2 regions of the Streptomyces sp. NPDC057694 genome follow, and region 1 is predicted to be linked to the other one. Evidence: predicted binding sites of a transcription regulator. Region 1 holds the regulator's gene; the other holds the start of a gene.
What was found. The regulator HspR, encoded in region 1, represses chaperone genes until heat shock. The targets are predictions, from matches to a motif close to TTGAGNNNNNNNNNCTCAA.
Positions count from the first base shown of each region.

Region 2: a site for HspR is predicted at 1,604-1,622, ahead of lon (endopeptidase La). Genes of this name have one in related genera too.

Region 1 covers NZ_JBHVIX010000014.1:48,365-52,856, reverse strand. Annotated here, with positions in the region: gene grpE (nucleotide exchange factor GrpE) at 1-119, shown strand, start outside; gene dnaJ (molecular chaperone DnaJ) at 177-1,376, shown strand; gene ACFVDP_RS27005 (heat shock protein transcriptional repressor HspR) at 1,382-1,828, shown strand; gene ACFVDP_RS27000 (NAD(P)H-dependent oxidoreductase) at 1,892-2,671, opposite strand; gene ACFVDP_RS26995 (helix-turn-helix domain-containing protein) at 2,823-3,671, shown strand; gene ACFVDP_RS26990 (GNAT family N-acetyltransferase) at 3,704-4,222, shown strand; gene ACFVDP_RS26985 (VOC family protein) at 4,312-4,492, shown strand, end outside.
Region 2 covers NZ_JBHVIX010000034.1:84,079-88,570, reverse strand. Annotated here, with positions in the region: gene ACFVDP_RS40300 (rhomboid-like protein) at 37-789, shown strand; gene ACFVDP_RS40295 (GNAT family N-acetyltransferase) at 821-1,480, opposite strand; gene lon (endopeptidase La) at 1,645-4,047, shown strand; gene ACFVDP_RS40285 (lysozyme) at 4,123-4,492, opposite strand, start outside.

The DNA.
Region 1 (4,492 bases):
CGCGGGTGGCGGTCGCGGAGCCGCAGCCGGGCGCGCAGACGGTCAAGTCCGAAAGCGCCGGCGACGCGTCCGAGGAGAAGGACGCCGAGAAGGAGACCGGTGGCCCGGAGGAGGGCTGACCGCGACCACGTGTCGACCGAAGTGAGCGAGCCCGGTAAGGAGGGACGTCGAGGCCGATGAGCACCAAGGACTTCATCGAGAAGGACTACTACAAGGTCCTCGGCGTCCCCAAGGACGCCACCGACGCCGAGATCAAGAAGGCGTACCGCAAGCTCGCCCGGGAGAACCACCCCGACGCCAACAAGGGCAACCCGAAGGCGGAGGACCGCTTCAAGGAGATCTCCGAGGCGAACGATGTCCTCGGCGACCCCAAGAAGCGCAAGGAGTACGACGAGGCGCGCGCCCTGTTCGGCAACGGCGGGTTCCGGCCCGGCGGGGCCGGCGGGAGCGGCGGCACGTTCAACTTCGACCTCGGTGACCTCTTCGGAGGCGGCGCCCAGGGCGGCGGCGGTGGTGCCGGTGGCGCTCAGGGCGGCTTCGGCGGAGGCATCGGCGATGTCTTCGGCGGCCTGTTCAACCGGGGCGGCGCGGGCACGGGCACCCGTACCCAGCCGCGCCGCGGCCAGGACATCGAGTCCGAGGTGACGCTCAGCTTCACCGAGGCGGTGGACGGGGCCACGGTCCCGCTCCGGATGTCCTCCCAGGCGCCCTGCAAGGCGTGTTCGGGCACCGGCGACAAGAACGGCACGCCGCGCGTGTGCCCGACCTGCGTCGGCACCGGGCAGGTCTCGCGGGGCGGCGGGGGCGGCTTCTCCCTCACCGACCCGTGCGTGGACTGCAAGGGCCGCGGTCTGATCGCGGAGACCCCCTGCGAGGTCTGCAAGGGGTCGGGCCGTGCCAAGTCCTCGCGCACGATGCAGGTCCGCATCCCCGCCGGAGTCTCCGACGGTCAGCGGATCCGCCTCCGTGGCAAGGGCGCGCCCGGCGAGCGGGGCGGTCCGGCGGGCGACCTGTACGTGGTCGTGCACGTCGACAAGCACCCGGTCTTCGACCGCAAGGGCGACAACCTCACGGTGACCGTGCCCGTCACGTTCACCGAGGCGACGCTCGGCGGCGAGGTCAAGGTGCCCACGCTCGGCGGCCCCGCCGTCACCCTGAAGCTGCCCGCGGGCACGCCGAACGGGCGGACGATGCGGGCCCGCGGCAAGGGCGCGGTACGCAAGGACGGCACGCGCGGCGACCTGCTGGTCACCGTCGAGGTCGCGGTCCCCAAGGATCTGTCCGACGACGCCCGTTCGGCTCTCGAGTCGTACCGCGAGGCGACTGAGGACGCCGATGTGCGGGCAGAACTGTTCCAGGCCGCGAAGGGAGCTTGAGCCAGATGGATGGCCGCCGCCGCAACCCGTACGAACTGACCGACGAGACACCGGTGTACGTCATCTCGGTGGCGGCCCAGCTGTCCGGCCTGCATCCCCAGACCCTGCGCCAGTACGACCGCCTCGGCCTGGTCTCCCCCGACCGCACGGCCGGGCGCGGCCGGCGCTACTCGGCCCGCGACATCGAACTGCTCCGCCAGGTGCAGGAGTTGTCGCAGACCGAGGGCATCAACCTGGCCGGCATCAAGCGCATCATCGAGCTGGAGAACCAGGTCGCGGCGCTTCAGTCCCGCGTGGCGGAGCTCTCCGCCGCCGTGGAGGGAGCCGCCGCCACCATGCAGCAACGTGAGGCGGCGGTGCATGCCTCGTACCGCCGCGACCTGGTCCCGTACCAGGAGGTGCAGCACACCAGCGCGCTGGTGGTGTGGCGGCCGAAGCGGGCGCAGGACTGACTTGTGCACGGAAGGGCCCCGGAGACTTCAGGTCTCCGGGGCCCTTTCGCTTGCGGGGTGTGCTCAGCCGCGCACGTGCAGCCCGAAACCCGTACGGTGCGCGGGCTCCAGGCCCTCCTTCAGGTGCAGCGAGGGGATCTCGTAGTCGCCGAAGTTCTGCTTCCGGAACGGGATCGGCTCGGTCGACTCCAGGGTGAGCAGGCGCTGTTCCCAGGCCTTGGCGGCGTCCGGGTACTCCGCGTCGGTCATCCGGTCGGTGCCGTACAGCACGAACGGCGGCAGCACCTCGATGCCCGGGTAGTAGAGGATGCCGTGCTGGATCGGGAACAGCAGGTCGTCGATGGGGCCGTTGATGCCGCGCGCGCCGTAGTGCGACTCCGGGCCGCCGGTGGTCACCGACAGCAGGGCCCGCTTGCCCGCGAGGGTGCCTTCGCCGAAGCGCTCGCCGTACTTGGTGTCGCTGTGCTCGCCGACGCCGTACGCGAAGCGGTAGGTGAACACCCGGTCCACCCAGCCCTTCAGGATCGCGGGCATCGAGTACCACCACAGCGGGAACTGGAGGATGACCGTGTCCGCCCACAGCAGCTTCTCCTGCTCGGCGCGGACGTCCGGGGTGAGCGCCCCGGCGTCGAAGGCCCGGCCCGAGTCGCGGGCGACCTTCAGCGGATGCGAGGCGTGCGGGCCGTAGTCCTCCGCGTCGACGGCCGCCTTCCAGTTCATGGCGTACAGGTCACTCACGCGTACCTCGTGACCGGCGCCCTCCAGGGTGGCGACCGCGAGGTCCTTCAGCGAGCTGTTGAGCGACCGGGGCTCGGGGTGGGCGTGGACGATCAGCGTCTTCATGAGGGCTCCCTCGGATCGGATGCCTTCGATCCTGCGCGCTGCCGCGCCCGCCGTTCAGGGGCGCCGTGTCCGTCGGACGGGACTTCCTGGTATCGGCAGGGCCACCCTCGCGGCCCCCTCCACGGGGGCCCGCGCGAACATACTGGAGCGCATGGACGACCTTGCGAGCTTCCTGCGGACCCGGCGTTCCCGGGTCGATCCGGCGGCCGTGGGCATCCCCACCGACAGCCGTCGCCGTGTCGAGGGGCTGCGCCGCGAGGAGGTCGCGCACCTGTCCGGGGTGAGCGTCGACTACTACGTACGCCTGGAGCAGGGCCGCGCGACCCAGCCCTCCGAGCAGGTGCTCGACGCGCTCGCCCGTGTCCTCGGCCTCGACGAGACCGAGTGCGGCCACCTCCACCGGCTCGCCCGGCAGCCCCGGCGCCGGGCGAAGGCGCCGGGCGGCCGGGCCCGGCCGGAGCTGCTGCGCGTCCTCGACCTGGTCGTCGACGCACCCGCGCTGATCATGGACCACCGTATGGACGTGCTCGCCGGCAACCGCCTCGCCCAGCTCCTCTACGGGCGTCCGGTCCCCGGCCTGAACACCGCCCGGCACATCTTCCTGGAGGAGACCGAGCGCGGCCTCTACGCGGACTGGGAGAGCTGCACCCTCGACGTGGTCGGGCACCTGCGCCTGGCCGCCGGGAAGTATCCCGACGACCCCCGCCTGGCCTCGCTCGTCGGCGAGCTGGCGATGGGCAGCGAGCGTTTCCGGCGGCTGTGGGCCCGCGCCGACGTGCGCGCCCGCACCCACGGCCGCAAGGCGTACCGGCATCCGCTCGTCGGACTCCTCGAACTGCACCAGGAGAACTTCGCGCTGCCCGACGCGTCGGGCATGGAGCTGCTGGTGCTGTCCGCGGCCCCCGGCAGCCCCGCCGAGGACGGGCTGCGCCTGCTGGCGGGCCTGGGCGCGGACACCGGCACGGCGCCGGACGCCCGGGTCACCCGGGCCCGCGAGTAACCGGCGCGTCCCCCGTGCCGCAGGATGGACCCATGACCGAGATCCGCACCCCCCGCCTCCTCCTGCGCCGCTGGCTCCCCGACGACGACCTGGGCCCGCTGGCCGAGATCCAGGCCGACCCGGCCGTGATGGCCCGCATCGGCGACGGCGCCCCGCGCTCCCTCGACGACACCGCCGAGGACATCGAGCGCTGGGAGGAGGAGTGGGACGACGAGGGCTTCGGCCTCTTCGCCGTCGAACTCCTCGGCTCGGGCGAACTGGCGGGCGCCATCGGCCTGTACGTCCCCGAGACGCCGCCGAAGATCGCCGGTCACATCGGCATCCAGTGGCGCCTCGCCCGCCAGTTCTGGGGCCAGGGCTACGCCTCGGAGGCGGCCCAGGCGTCCCTGGAGTTCGCCCTCCAGGACCGCGGCATCGACCGCGTCGTGGCGGCCGCCGCCCACGACGACGCCTCCTCGATGAAGCTCCTCCACAAGCTGGGGATGACGGAGACGGGCGAGGACGAGGGGCTGCGGCTGTACGCGATCGATCTGACGGAGTACGAGGGCTAGGCCGCTTCTTCCGGGTCATATCGCCCGCCGGATGAGGACGATGTGGAAACGCGAGTTCCCGACGGGTGAGCTTGTGCCAAGATCGCGGGATGTTGCGACTCACCGACTTCATCATCGACTCTCCGGACACGATGAAGCTGGCGGCCTTCTACTCCGAAGTGACGGGCCGCCCGGTCAAGGACGACAGCTCGGCGGACTGGGCGGGCATCCGGTTCGGCGAGATCGAGCTGGCCTTCATCCGGGTGGATGACTACCGCGCTCCGCAGTGGC
Region 2 (4,492 bases), on a different contig from region 1:
AACGCTGGGTCGGATGCGCGCGAAAGGGGTGCCCTCGTGGAACCAGGAGGCGTGATCGCCGAGGCCGACGAGGCGGTGGCCGTCGGCAGCCGTCCGCTCGACGGCATCCCCGCCCAGCCCGGGCCTTCGGCCCTGGAGACGGTGCGGCGCACCGGTCCCCGCCGCCCGCGGCCGTGGCTGCTGCTGCCCACCCCCACCGGGACCCCGTTCACCTTCGGCTACGCCGTCGTGCTCGTCGCCACGTCCCTGTTCATGGAGTTCGCGCCTCCGGCGACGGTGTCCGCCGCGCTGCGTGGGTCCAGCACCGACGTCACCCATCTGGCCCAGTCGCCGGTACTCGTCCTGCTGGCCAGCGCGCTGTGGATCGCGGGCGGCCTCACCTCGCCCTTCGTGCTCGCCTTCGTCGTCGTGCTGACCGCGCTGGAACGCCGGATAGGGGGCCTGCGCACGGCGGCCGTCTTCCTCCTCGGCCACGTCCTGGCGACCCTGGCCACCGAGGTCCCGGTGGGCCTGTCGGTGGCGGCGGGCCATCTCCCCGACACCTCGCTGCACCGCCTCGACTACGGCATCAGCTTCGGCGTCGCCGCGAGCATCGGCGCGCTGGCCGGCCTGCTCACCCCTTGGCTGCGCTGGCTGATGCTCGCCGTCTTCACGGCAACCCTGCTCCAGGACCTGATCGCGTTCACCGACCCGATCTCCAACTGGGGCCACCTGCTGGCCCTGACGATCGGAGTGGCGACGTGGCCGGTGGTCCGCCGCTGGCGCCTCTCAAGCCCCTCCGGCGATTGAGGAGCGGGGTCCGGGGCGGAGCCCCGAGACCTCAGTCCACGGCACCGCCCACGTACTTGGCATTGGTGAGCGGCGCCACGATCTCCCACCCCAGCGACTCGTACAGCAGTCGCCCCTCGGGAGTACAGGCCAGAACCCCCCGCACCGCCCCCTGGGCATACGCGGCAGCGTGCAGGGTGCGCATCACGACGCTGCCGAGGCCCTTCCTGCGGTGCTCCGGGGATGTCTCGATCTGATCGACGACCGCGCTCGCGCCGGTCGGCGCCACCTGGCCGCGCGCGGCGAACGAGCCGTCGGCATCGGTCAGCAGGACCCGGGTGACGCCACTGCGGGTCCAGGTGTGCAGGCGGTAGCCGGCCGGGGTGTCGGGCGCGGGGGCCGGGCCCAGTCCGGTCGTCATCAGGAAATCGTCGGCGCCGTACGGCTCCCACCCCGCCCCGAGCCAGGGCAGCACCCGCTCCCGCTCGGCGAAGACCTTCAGATGGGTGCCGCGGCCGGTGACCGCCCCGGCGACCTTGCGGACGTCGTCCTCGCGCACGCCGTCGCCGGTGGCGCCGAAGACATGTCGCCCGACCTGTTCCGCCAGGCCGACATAAATCGTGTAGCCCCATGGTTCGACGAGAGGGGGAGCGGCCCCTCGGGAGACGGTCCAGCCGTCGATCCAGTCGCGTACGTGCTGCTCGCCGGTCATGCGCACCCCCGGGTGTAATGGTCACTAGCTTCTAGCGAACCTTACGCACCGAAGGCGACCCCCGTGCAGACGTGATCGCTGAGAGCGAACGCGGGACCGGGAACATCCGAAGCCTCCCGTGCATTGAGTCGACATAGCTCAACTTGACTGCCAAAGGGGAGATCATGGCTTCGACGTCCACACCGCTCACCCTGCCCGTGCTGCCCCTCGACGACGAGGTCGTGCTGCCCGGCATGGTGGTGCCGCTGGACCTGAACGACACCGACGTACGCGCCGCCGTGGAGGCCGCGCAGGCCGCCGCACGCGGCGAGCCCGGAAAGCCCCGGGTGCTGCTCGTGCCACGGATCGACGGCGCGTACGCGAACATCGGCGTGCTCGGCACCGTGGAGCAGGTGGGACGCCTGGCCGACGGAGACCCGGGCGCCCTCATCCGCGGCCGCGACCGGGTGCGTATCGGCGCGGGCACGACCGGACCCGGAGCCGCCCTGTGGGTGGAGGGCCTGACCGTCGAGGAGACCGTCCCCGACCCGCTGCCCGGCGCCGTGACCGAGCTGGTCAAGGAGTACAAGGCGCTCGCCACCGAGTGGCTGAAGAAGCGCGGAGCCTGGCAGGTCGTGGACCGCGTCCAGCAGATCGAGGGCGTCTCCGCGCTCGCGGACAACTCCGGCTACTCGCCCTTCCTGAGCACCGCGCAGAAGGTCGAACTGCTGGAGACCGCCGACCCGGTGGAGCGCCTGAGGACGGCGACCGCCCAGCTGCGCGAGCACCTCGCCGAGCAGGACGTCGCCGAGACCATCGCCAAGGACGTACAGGAAGGCGTCGACAAGCAGCAGCGCGAGTTCCTGCTGCGCCGCCAGCTGGAAGCCGTACGCAAGGAGCTGCGCGACCTCAACGGCGAGCAGGAGGGCGAGGAGTCCGACGACTACCGCGCCCGCGTCGAGGCCGCCGACCTCCCCGAGAACGTCCGCGAGGCCGCTCTCAAGGAGGTCGACAAGCTGGAGCGCTCCAGCGACCAGTCGCCCGAGGGCTCCTGGATCCGCACCTGGCTCGACACCGTCCTCGAACTCCCGTGGAACGAGCGGACGGAGGACGCCTACGACATCAAGGGCGCCCGCGAGATCCTCGACGCCGAACACTTCGGCCTGGACGACGTGAAGGAGCGGATCACCGAGTACCTGGCCGTGCGCAAGCGGCGTACCGACCGCGGTCTCGGCGTCGTCGGCGGACGGCGCGGCGGCGCGGTGCTCGCGCTGGTCGGCCCGCCCGGCGTCGGCAAGACCTCGCTCGGCGAGTCCGTCGCGCACGCCATGGGCCGCAAGTTCGTCCGCGTCGCGCTCGGCGGCGTACGGGACGAGGCGGAGATCCGCGGCCACCGGCGTACGTACGTCGGCGCGCTGCCCGGCCGCATCGTGCGCGCCGTCAAGGAGGCCGGGTCGATGAACCCGGTGGTGCTCCTCGACGAGATCGACAAGGTCGGCTCCGACTTCCGCGGCGACCCCGCCGCGGCCCTGCTCGAAGTCCTCGACCCGGCGCAGAACCACACCTTCCGCGACCACTACCTGGAGGTCGAACTCGACCTGAGCGACGTGGTGTTCCTCGCCACGGCGAACGTGCTGGAGGCCATCCCCGAGGCGCTGCTCGACCGTATGGAGCTGGTCAGGCTCGACGGCTACACCGAGGACGAGAAGGTCGTCATCGCCCGCGACCACCTGCTCCCGCGCCAGCTGGAGCGGGCCGGACTCGCCGACGGTGAGGTCACCATCGACGAGGAGGCGCTGCGCAAGCTGGCCGGCGAGTACACGCGCGAGGCGGGCGTGCGCAACCTGGAGCGGGCCGTCACCCGTGTCCTGCGCAAGGTCGCGGCCCAGCACGAACTCGGCGACCGTGAGCTGCCGTTCACCGTCGGCGAGGACGATCTGCGGGCGCTCGTCGGTCGGCCGCACCACGTGCCCGAGTCGGCGCAGGACCCGGCCGAGCGGCGCACGGCGGTGCCGGGTGTCGCGACCGGGCTCGCGGTGACCGGCGCGGGCGGTGACGTGCTCTTCGTCGAGGCGTCGCTGGCCGACCCGGAGACGGGCGCGGCGGGCCTGACCCTCACCGGTCAGCTCGGCGACGTGATGAAGGAGTCCGCGCAGATCGCGCTCTCCTTCCTGCGCTCGCACGGCGCCGAACTGGAGCTGCCCGTCGCCGACCTGAAGGAGCGCGGCGTGCACATCCACTTCCCGGCGGGCGCGGTCCCCAAGGACGGCCCGAGCGCGGGCGTGACGATGACGACGGCCCTTGCGTCGCTGCTCAGCGGGCGCCTGGTCCGTACGGACGTGGCGATGACCGGTGAGGTGTCGCTGACCGGTCGGGTGCTGCCCATCGGCGGCGTCAAGCAGAAGCTGCTGGCCGCGCACCGGGCGGGCGTCACCACCGTCATCATCCCCAAGCGCAACGAGGCGGACCTGGACGACGTCCCGGCCGAGGTCCTGGAGAAGCTCGACGTCCACCCCGTGACGGACGTCCGCCAGGTCCTCGAACTGGCCCTGGCGCCGGCCGGGTTGGAGGTTCCGGTCGCGGCGTGACGGACGCGGCCGGATGGTGAGGGCCCGGACCCCGCAAGGGGTCCGGGCCTTCCGTGCGTCCGGCGGTGTGCGGGCTCAGCCGTTGGCGAGCGCCTGCACCCGGTCGAGCGCGCCGTTGAACTTGTCGTGGTCACCGACCGTCGGGCCCGACGACGTGTACTGCCACATCGTGTAGAAGCCCCAGCCGGCGGGCAGCGTGCCCACGGTGGACGCGTAGCGGGCGACCCACAGCGGGTTGTTGGCCGCGAATCCGGCGTAGTTGCCGGTGCACTCGGTCCACCAGCTCGTCGCCGTGTAGATGACGGCGTCCCGGCCGGTACGCGCCTTGTACTGGTTCAGGAAGCTCGCGATCCAGCTCACCATCGCGCTCTGCGACAGTCCGTAGCAGGACGCGCCGTAGGGGTTCCACTCGATGTCGAGCACGCCCGGCAGCGTCTTGCCGTCC